DNA from 2 places in the Solibacillus sp. FSL W7-1324 genome. Region 2 is predicted to be linked to the other one. Evidence: riboswitches for the same ligand, from Rfam matches in the RefSeq annotation. Region 2 holds a riboswitch; the other holds the start of a gene.
The links. Region 2 has a riboswitch for glycine ahead of gcvT (glycine cleavage system aminomethyltransferase GcvT). Riboswitches for the same ligand answer to the same signal wherever they lie in the genome.
Positions count from the first base shown of each region.

Region 1 (4,221 bases), 610 kb from region 2:
ATCGCCTGCGTTTTAACGCGATCAACAGCATGCTCGGTTCAGGGAGCTTTATGATCGGCCCTGCGCTAAGTGGTGCCATTATCGCCATGAGCAGTACTGCGACGGCGATGTGGGTGAATGGGTTTATGCTGTTGTTTAGCGCATTTATGATGTATCTACTGCCAAATCAGGAGATCAAGTCGTCCACCCAGTCAACTGTACTCACACTTTCTGTTATCCGAAATGATTTTATAATGGTATGGGCGTTTATCTCGCAACGAAAATCGCTGCTTAAATTTTTCGTTTTGTATTCAACAGCACTGATGATTTGTTTTTCCCTCGATTCACAGGAAATGTCGTTTTTAAAAGACTTTCATAAAGTGACGGATTCTGTATACGGCATCATTGTAGGAATAACAGGAATCGGTGCCATTGTCGGTGGCTATTTGGCTGCCCGATTCGTGAAAAAACTGTCGCTCGTCTCGTACATCGGCGTCGGGTTTACATGTACATTACTTTCCTACTTTATATTTTACTTTTCGTCGAATCTAATGATTGCGGTCGCTGCATTTATTCTACTCGGACTGTTCATGGCGTTCAGCAATGCAGGCTACGCGACATTTTACCAGCAAACAATCCCGACTGAAATAATGGGACGGTTCGGCAGTTCATTAGGATTGATTGAAAGCTTGATGCAAATCTCTTTAACCTTGATCATCGGGTTTTTGGCGGAAATCTACACAATTCAGCTGACAACAAGCATCTTCGCTTTGATTGGCGTTGTCATTGCATGTATCGTCTATTTCCATCTGTTGAATAACAAAACTTTATTGACAAAGGAGGAGCTCACTTGATTACTTATGGAACTATTGCGCCGGGTTGAACTTTTGTGCAGCGGGGAGAGGGGCCGGATTTTCTAATATATCCACAGAAGTTCCAATATAATTTTATTTGTTCTAATATATTGCCGATTTTCTAATATAAGTGCGGTTTGTTCTAATATGTGTCCAGGATGTTCAAATAAAGTATGTACTTCTTCTAATATCCTGTCTCGATTATCTAACAAACCGCACAAATGTTCTAATAAAATTCAGACACGGCTTCTTCTCGCCCATTTTACCCGCTAAAAAGACTGTCCTAGACCTCAAATTTAAGGATTTTCTAATGACCAGCCCGGTTCTTCTAATATCACTTAAATTTCTTCTAATAAACCACTCTATTGTTCTAATAAAATTCGCCCCCCCCGGAATGGAAATCAATTTCACAATGAAAAAAAGCATCTTTCTAAAAGAAAAATGCTTTTTTCGACTCTTTATTTCTTACGAATCTTATAAAGAACAAATAGCGCGATAAACCATAACGGTGTTAAGAGCAGTGAAGTTCTTGTAGACTCGGAAATGCCCATAATTATTAATAAAAACAAAAAGAATGCCAATATTAAATAGTTGATGAATGGTGTTAAAGGTGCTTTGAAAATTGAAGTTTTATGTAAATCCGGATGACGCTTTTTGTAAATAATATGCGAAATCAGAATAATGCTCCAAACCCAAATAAAACAAATCGCACTAATTGTTGTCACGATACTGAATGCATCGTCCGGCATCATATAGCTTAGCAGTGCACCGATTGAAACGACAACTGCAGAAAATAACAGACCATTTTGCGGCACCGCATTTTTGTTTAATTTACCGTAAGCTTTCGGTGCTTGTTTATTATTACTTAAACTGAACAGCATTCGGCTCGTTGAGAACATCCCGCTATTCCCTGCAGAAGCAGCTGATGTCAGTACAACAAAGTTAATTAACCCTGCAGCAATCGGGATCCCTACCAATGCGAAAACCTGAACGAACGGCGAGCTTGCTGCGCTTAATGTATCCCACGGATTGATTGTTAAAATGACGAATAATGCCCCTACATAAAACAGCAGTATTCGAACGGGAATTTTATTGATGGCAGATGGGATGTTCTTCGGCGGGTTTGCCGTTTCAGCAGCCGCTACCCCTACTAATTCAACCCCAACGAATGCAAAGACTACCATTTGGAACGCCATTAAAAATCCAAATGCCCCATTCGGGAATAATCCGCCATGCTCCCATAAATTCGATACAGCCACTTTGCCTGTATCTGTTTCAAAGCCAATGATCAATAACACAATACCTATCGCGATCAACGCCACAATTGTGATAATTTTAATCAACGCAAACCAAAATTCCAGCTCTCCGAACAGTTTGACTGTCAATAAGTTCAAAATAAGTAACACGACTAAACATGCAATAGCCGGTACCCATTGCGGGATATCGAACCAGTACTGCGTGTACATGCCGACAGCGATAATGTCCGCCATTGCCGTCATAATCCAGCAGAACCAGTAAGTCCAGCCGGTAATATAACCTGCCCAATCCCCTAAGTATTCAGTGGCGAACTCGGTAAATGAAGCATAGCCGCCTTTTGATAAAAGCAATTCGCCAAGTGCACGCATGACGAAAAATAGTGCGGTTCCAACGATTAAGTATGCAAAGATAATAGAAGGTCCTGCAAGTGAGATCGCTTTACCTGACCCTAAAAACAACCCCGTTCCGATTGTTCCTCCAATCGCGATTAACTGAACGTGGCGATTTTTCAGATCGCGCTTTAATTCTTGTTGTTCCAAAACGATTCCTCCAAAGGATAAGTATTTTGTCTGTTTACACAGCGCAAAATAATAAGTACATCATCGCGGTCCATCAAGTAAATTTTTCTGGAATTAAAACAGGGACTGATATTATGCCAGTCCCTGTGTCTAAGAATAATCGATTTCACCTCTGTAAAATCGCGTCCAGATTTCAAAAATCTGTGACATCTATCGAGTACCTTTCTATAAACAATGAATTTACATCCACTATTAAAGAAAAGCGTCTCTCATTACTCTTCTGTCCTTTTGCCTGAGATTGTGAACCCTTCGGCGACGCGGATTATCGCGCTCTCTCCAGAAACTGCTCCCGCCAGTAGTTTTATCCACGACGATCAACGCTTGATATGTATGCAATTAGTTGCCTATAGGTCCTTGGCATCTTCCAATTCCCTATAGTTCGCGTTCAATACTATTATTGTACGATAATTCATACTACCAATTTTTTGCCCGTCTTACAATGGAAGTTCGGAGCCGGTTATTATCTAAATAGCAATTTAACCTTATTCCCAACATAATGTTTTCTTCTTGCAGAAAAATCATGACGAAAAAAATATTACACCGAAAATTCAATATTTTCAGTGTAATATTATATAGAGGAATTGGTAGCCCTCGTATTACTGTATTTGTTTACTTCAATTTTTCCTGAACCGTTTTATCCTCTTCATAGATTGTTCGATTGATATCGATCAGCTTACCCTTTGTTGTGTCGGTTTTTTTCATTTTGACAACATACGTATTGTCCAAAGCTATTTCTGTGCAGGCGATGTCTTCCTCACTGCGAAGATCTTCCGGATAGTTTAACGTAATGACTAAAGTATCCCCATCTTTTTCGATTTTTTCAATTTCTCTTCCACAACCATCCGAATACCCTGTGACAAACAGTACTTCCTCTGATTCAAAATCGACAGGTGGAACGGATTCAAAGCCAAAAATATCGGCCCAAGTCGTATACAGCTTTTCATCCTGGACAATTGAAATACTCGTACCTACCTCAGGAGGTATCGTATCTAAATGAAACAGTAATTCATAATCTACTTTATTTTCATCATTTTCTTTCTGTACAGGTTCGGTTGGATCGGATGATGTTTCATTTTCATTTTCTTTTGTATTACATGCCGCTAGAACTAAGATCATTCCAATGACCAGCATATAACTTAACCATCTCTTCATTGACATTCACCTCATCCCTTTCCTAATTAGTCGTATAAAAAGTAAAAAAGTTTCGAAATTTCCCTCATTATATTTGTTAATATTGGTTAATTTAAACTTACGTGAGAACGTTAAATAAACTAATAATTCAGCAAGTAAGCTTTTATTATAATATGGCGTATAATGTAGTTGTTTATCCAACTATTACACCATTCTCTTGGAGGGTTTGTACAAATGAGTACACGTATTGAAAAAGACTTTTTAGGCACATTAGAAATTCCAAAGGACGTTTATTACGGCGTTCAAACAACTCGTGCATTAGAAAATTTCCCGATTACTAAAATGACAATGCACCCTGAATTAATTCGTGCATTTGCCATCGTAAAGAAAAGTTCAGCACTTGCAAATGCTGCTATCGGCAA
Region 1 covers NZ_JBBOYH010000001.1:1,616,370-1,620,590, reverse strand. The annotation lists gene MKY71_RS07795 (MFS transporter) at 1-833, shown strand, start outside; gene MKY71_RS07790 (amino acid permease) at 1,292-2,629, opposite strand; glycine riboswitch at 2,879-2,958, opposite strand; gene MKY71_RS07785 (dehydrogenase) at 3,278-3,820, opposite strand; gene aspA (aspartate ammonia-lyase) at 4,034-4,221, shown strand, end outside.
Region 1: linked by a shared signal. The riboswitch ahead of MKY71_RS07790 (amino acid permease) and the one ahead of gcvT (glycine cleavage system aminomethyltransferase GcvT) in region 2 are both predicted to bind glycine.

Region 2 (4,221 bases):
CGATATTGTAGAGGGTAAAGTTGTATTGGTAAAAGGAACGTAGTGATGAAGCAGAAAATTAAATCAGCTGTAACGGATGAAAAAGGTTTTACATTAATGGAAATGCTTATTGTTCTCTTTATTTTTTTAGTAATCAGTTCAATGATTCTCTATTTTTCACAAAAACCGTTGATGGTCTACACAGAAAAGCAGGTGATGGACCAAAATGAGATGTTAATTCGCATGACACAATTATTATCCATTGAGAAAGGAACACCTCATAGTTTTGAAATTCTTAACTGTCAGTGGATTCGAATAAAGGAGCGCAATACTGCTGACATTGTTTATGATCAGAAAATAGCGCGGCCTATCGATATGTTTTTATCTACACCTTATAACCGGCTCATATTCAATACCCAGGGGAACGTCCAGGCGTTTGGTCGTCTTACGTATCACTTTGAGGATACAAGCTATCAGTACTCCGTCAATATCGGGAAAGCGAGAATTTTTGAAAAGGAGGTTTTTCATGAGCCAGGAAGGACTAACACTTGTTGAAACACTGTTAGCGGTCGTCATTTTATTTTTCCTTTCGTTGACAATCATTCCGCTCACATTTAATATGAAACAGCAAATTGCCATTCAAAAAGTTCAAACACATGCAGCGGAAGCAGCTTTTATAGGAGCGATGAAATATAAACGGTATGGACAAACATCCGGGATGCAGCAAATTGACGATGTACAGTTTCAATGGCATTATGACGGGCGCCAAGTATGTGTGCATTATGATCTTAATAATAAGAATGAGGAACTGTGTGTATGAGGGAGAGGCGAATATTAAATGAGCGGGGTTTTACATTACTGGAGAGCTTATTTCAGTTAACCGTGTTTGTACTTTTTAGTTCGATTACCCTGCTAATTCTTTTATGGGTTCGGGATCTTCGACAGATTGAAATGATGAAAGATGAAGTGAACTGGGAATTGTTCGTATATGATCTTCATCAATACAATATGAATTCCGCATCCGGTAAAGTGCTCAGTTCGAGTATGCTGCAACTTGAAATATTAAATGATCCCGAGGAACGGTTATTTGTCTTCGATAAATCTGCAGAGCATTTACGTAAAAGGTCGAATAAAGGAGGAAATGAAATTATGCTGCCTTTTGTTGAGAACTGGGAGCTTGCGATTATCGGAAATGAATTGAACATGAAGGTAGTGATGAAAGATGGAACAAAACGAGAAAGGGACCTCGTATTACCATTACCTCCAAAATGACAAAGGTACACTATTTCTCTTGGCAGTATTTTTATTATTCATCGTTTCCGGAGCTGCCGTTTTCTATACAAATGCATATTTTGCGCAAATAAAAGTATATAATTCATTGGAATCTATTTACGTTCGTGCTACGATAAATATACTAAATTTACCTTAAAGTTCGACTTCTTTTTGCAAAGTCGAAAAAATGTCACATTATGCGATATGATTGACAAAAACAATTGGATGAACAACGCAAAATGAGAACGATAAAGGTGAAGGTGTAATGAATTAAGTAGTCCGTAATTAGAAGAAGGTGAACAGCATGCGTAAAATTTATTTAGTTGGATTTATGGGGTGCGGAAAAAGTGCGATAGGCAGACGTTTAAGTTTTTTCTTGAAAATGCCGTATTACGATATGGATCATGAAATTGTAAGACAGCAGGGTATGACGATCCCAGAAATTTTCGAGAAATACGGCGAAGCACACTTCCGAAAAATCGAGACGGAATTTTTAAAGAATTTCCGTGATGAAGCATGCATTATCGCTACAGGCGGTGGGGTAGCCGTGAATGAAGAAAACAGGAGAATTATGCGCCAAACAGGGCTTGTATTTTTTCTGGATGCAAAATTTGAAGATATTTATAAGCGTATTCGGAATGATAAGAACCGTCCCATTGTTCAATCGACAACGGAGCAAGAATTGGAAAACCTGTATCACCAACGAAGAAAGAGTTATCGACTAGCTGGTCATATACAAGTACTGACAGCCGGGAGAACATTAAGACAGATTGTTGAGTACATCGGCTTTCAAGTAAAACGTCTTAAAGGCGAATGATATATCAATATTGATTTTTAATGTTCGTGTTTTGAATAAAATTAAAAAAAGATTGCGTTTGCATTATATTCAATGTTAGGATATTGCTAAGAAGAGCAATAACATGAAGTAAATAATCTAACGCGGATGATGGTACGGGGAGAGAACGTGATGTCACGTCGCCGAAGGAGCAAATAGCGATGCTATGAATCTCTCAGGCAAAAAGACTCGTATTGGACGCAACTCTGGAGAGTGCTGTAATAGCAAATGTTGCAAACAGCCACCAAAGGGGAAAGCCTGTATTGTGATAGTGGATCAAATTCAGGTGTAACTTTCAGGTGCAAGGACAGAGAATCTCGGTAAAGGGGATTCGTCTGTCTTTTTTTTATGGAGAAATCAGCTCTGAAATATTCTGATGATTCTAATAAAAAGATAGATTTACATTTCAATCGTGTAATGTTGCTTCCCCTTTGCAAGATAAAACGAACCTACATAACTAAAGGAGGAAATGAACATGACAAATGAAGTAATGCTAAAGCGCACACCACTTTTTGACGAATACGCAAAGTATGGTGGGAAAACAGTTGATTTTGGCGGCTGGGAATTACCGGTACAATTTTCTTCAATTAAAGAGGAGCATGATGCGGTACGTAACCGTGCAGGGCTTTTTGATGTATCCCATATGGGAGAAATTATCGTAGAAGGTCCGGATGCACTTGCTTATTTACAAAAGATGCTATCTAACGATATTTCCAAGATTGCAGTTGGCGGTGCCCAATATAGTGCCCTTTGCTACGAAGATGGCGGTGTTGTGGACGATTTACTGACATACCGTTTGGAAGAGAACCGTTATCTTCTTTGTGTAAATGCAGCAAATATTGAAAAGGACTTCGAATGGTTACAGCAGCATGTTGAAGAGAATGTCAAAGTGACAAATCTGTCAAATGACTATGCTCAAATCGCCCTGCAAGGACCATTATCTCAAGAAGTGCTCCAAACATTAACAGCAACAGACTTATCGGGAATCAAATATTTTAAATTCCAGGATAATGTGGATGTAGCAGGTCATTCGGTTCTTGTGTCCCGCTCTGGTTATACAGGGGAAGACGGATTCGAAATCTACGGTGCACCAGCAGCGATTGTTGATCTTTGGAACAAAATTTTGGAAGCAGGAAAAGACAAAGGGGTAGTAGCTGCCGGTTTAGGGGCACGTGATACACTTCGTTTTGAAGCTTGCCTGCCATTATATGGCCAAGAAATTTCAAAAGACATTTCACCACTGGAAGCGGGCATTGGCTTTGCAGTAAAATTGGCGAAAGATCCGCAATTTATTGGTCAGCAAGCATTAATTGACCAAAAAGAAAATGGCCTGACACGTAAATCTGTAGGTATCGAAATGATTGATAAAGGTATTCCTCGTCACGGCTATAAAGTATTTAAGGATGGCGAAGAGATCGGCTTTGTAACTACAGGAACTCAGTCACCAATGACAAAGCGCAATATCGGTTTAGCTTTAATTGACGCAAAATTCACAGAAGTTGGAACTGAACTAGAAATCGAAGTACGAAAAAATAGAGCAAAAGCTGTGGTGGTAGAAACGCCATTTTACAAGCGTGCAAAATAAAGGAGAACTTCAATCCGCGGGGATTCTCCCCCTTGATTGATAGTTGAACCAATCTCCTGCATTTCGAGGAAGATAAATAACTACCCGTGATTGCGGGATAAAACTTTTGAAAAGAGGGTTAACAATGAAACATCGTTATTTACCAATGACGGAACAAGATAAACAAGAAATGTTAGACCGTATCGGGGTTGCGACAATTGATGAGCTTTTCGAGGATATTCCTGAGAAAGTTCGCTTCCAAGGAAGCTACAATATTAAGCCTGCGAAGTCAGAAGCCGCTTTAATGAAGGAACTTGCACAACTTGCAGCAAAAAATAAAGATACAGCGAGCAATGTTTCGTTTTTAGGTGCAGGTGTCTACAATCACTATAAACCGGTAATTGTTGATCACGTGATTTCACGTTCGGAGTTCTATACAGCATACACACCATACCAGCCGGAAATTTCTCAAGGTGAACTTCAAGCAATTTTTGAGTTCCAGACGATGATCGCAGAACTGACAGGCATGGATATTGCAAACTCTTCTATGTATGATGGCGGTACGGCATTG
Region 2 covers NZ_JBBOYH010000001.1:2,228,740-2,232,960, reverse strand. The annotation lists gene comGC (competence type IV pilus major pilin ComGC) at 1-43, shown strand, start outside; gene MKY71_RS11035 (prepilin-type N-terminal cleavage/methylation domain-containing protein) at 46-534, shown strand; gene MKY71_RS11030 (type II secretion system protein) at 506-799, shown strand; gene comGF (competence type IV pilus minor pilin ComGF) at 796-1,251, shown strand; gene MKY71_RS11020 (shikimate kinase) at 1,556-2,068, shown strand; glycine riboswitch at 2,195-2,287, shown strand; glycine riboswitch at 2,291-2,399, shown strand; gene gcvT (glycine cleavage system aminomethyltransferase GcvT) at 2,562-3,671, shown strand; gene gcvPA (aminomethyl-transferring glycine dehydrogenase subunit GcvPA) at 3,796-4,221, shown strand, end outside.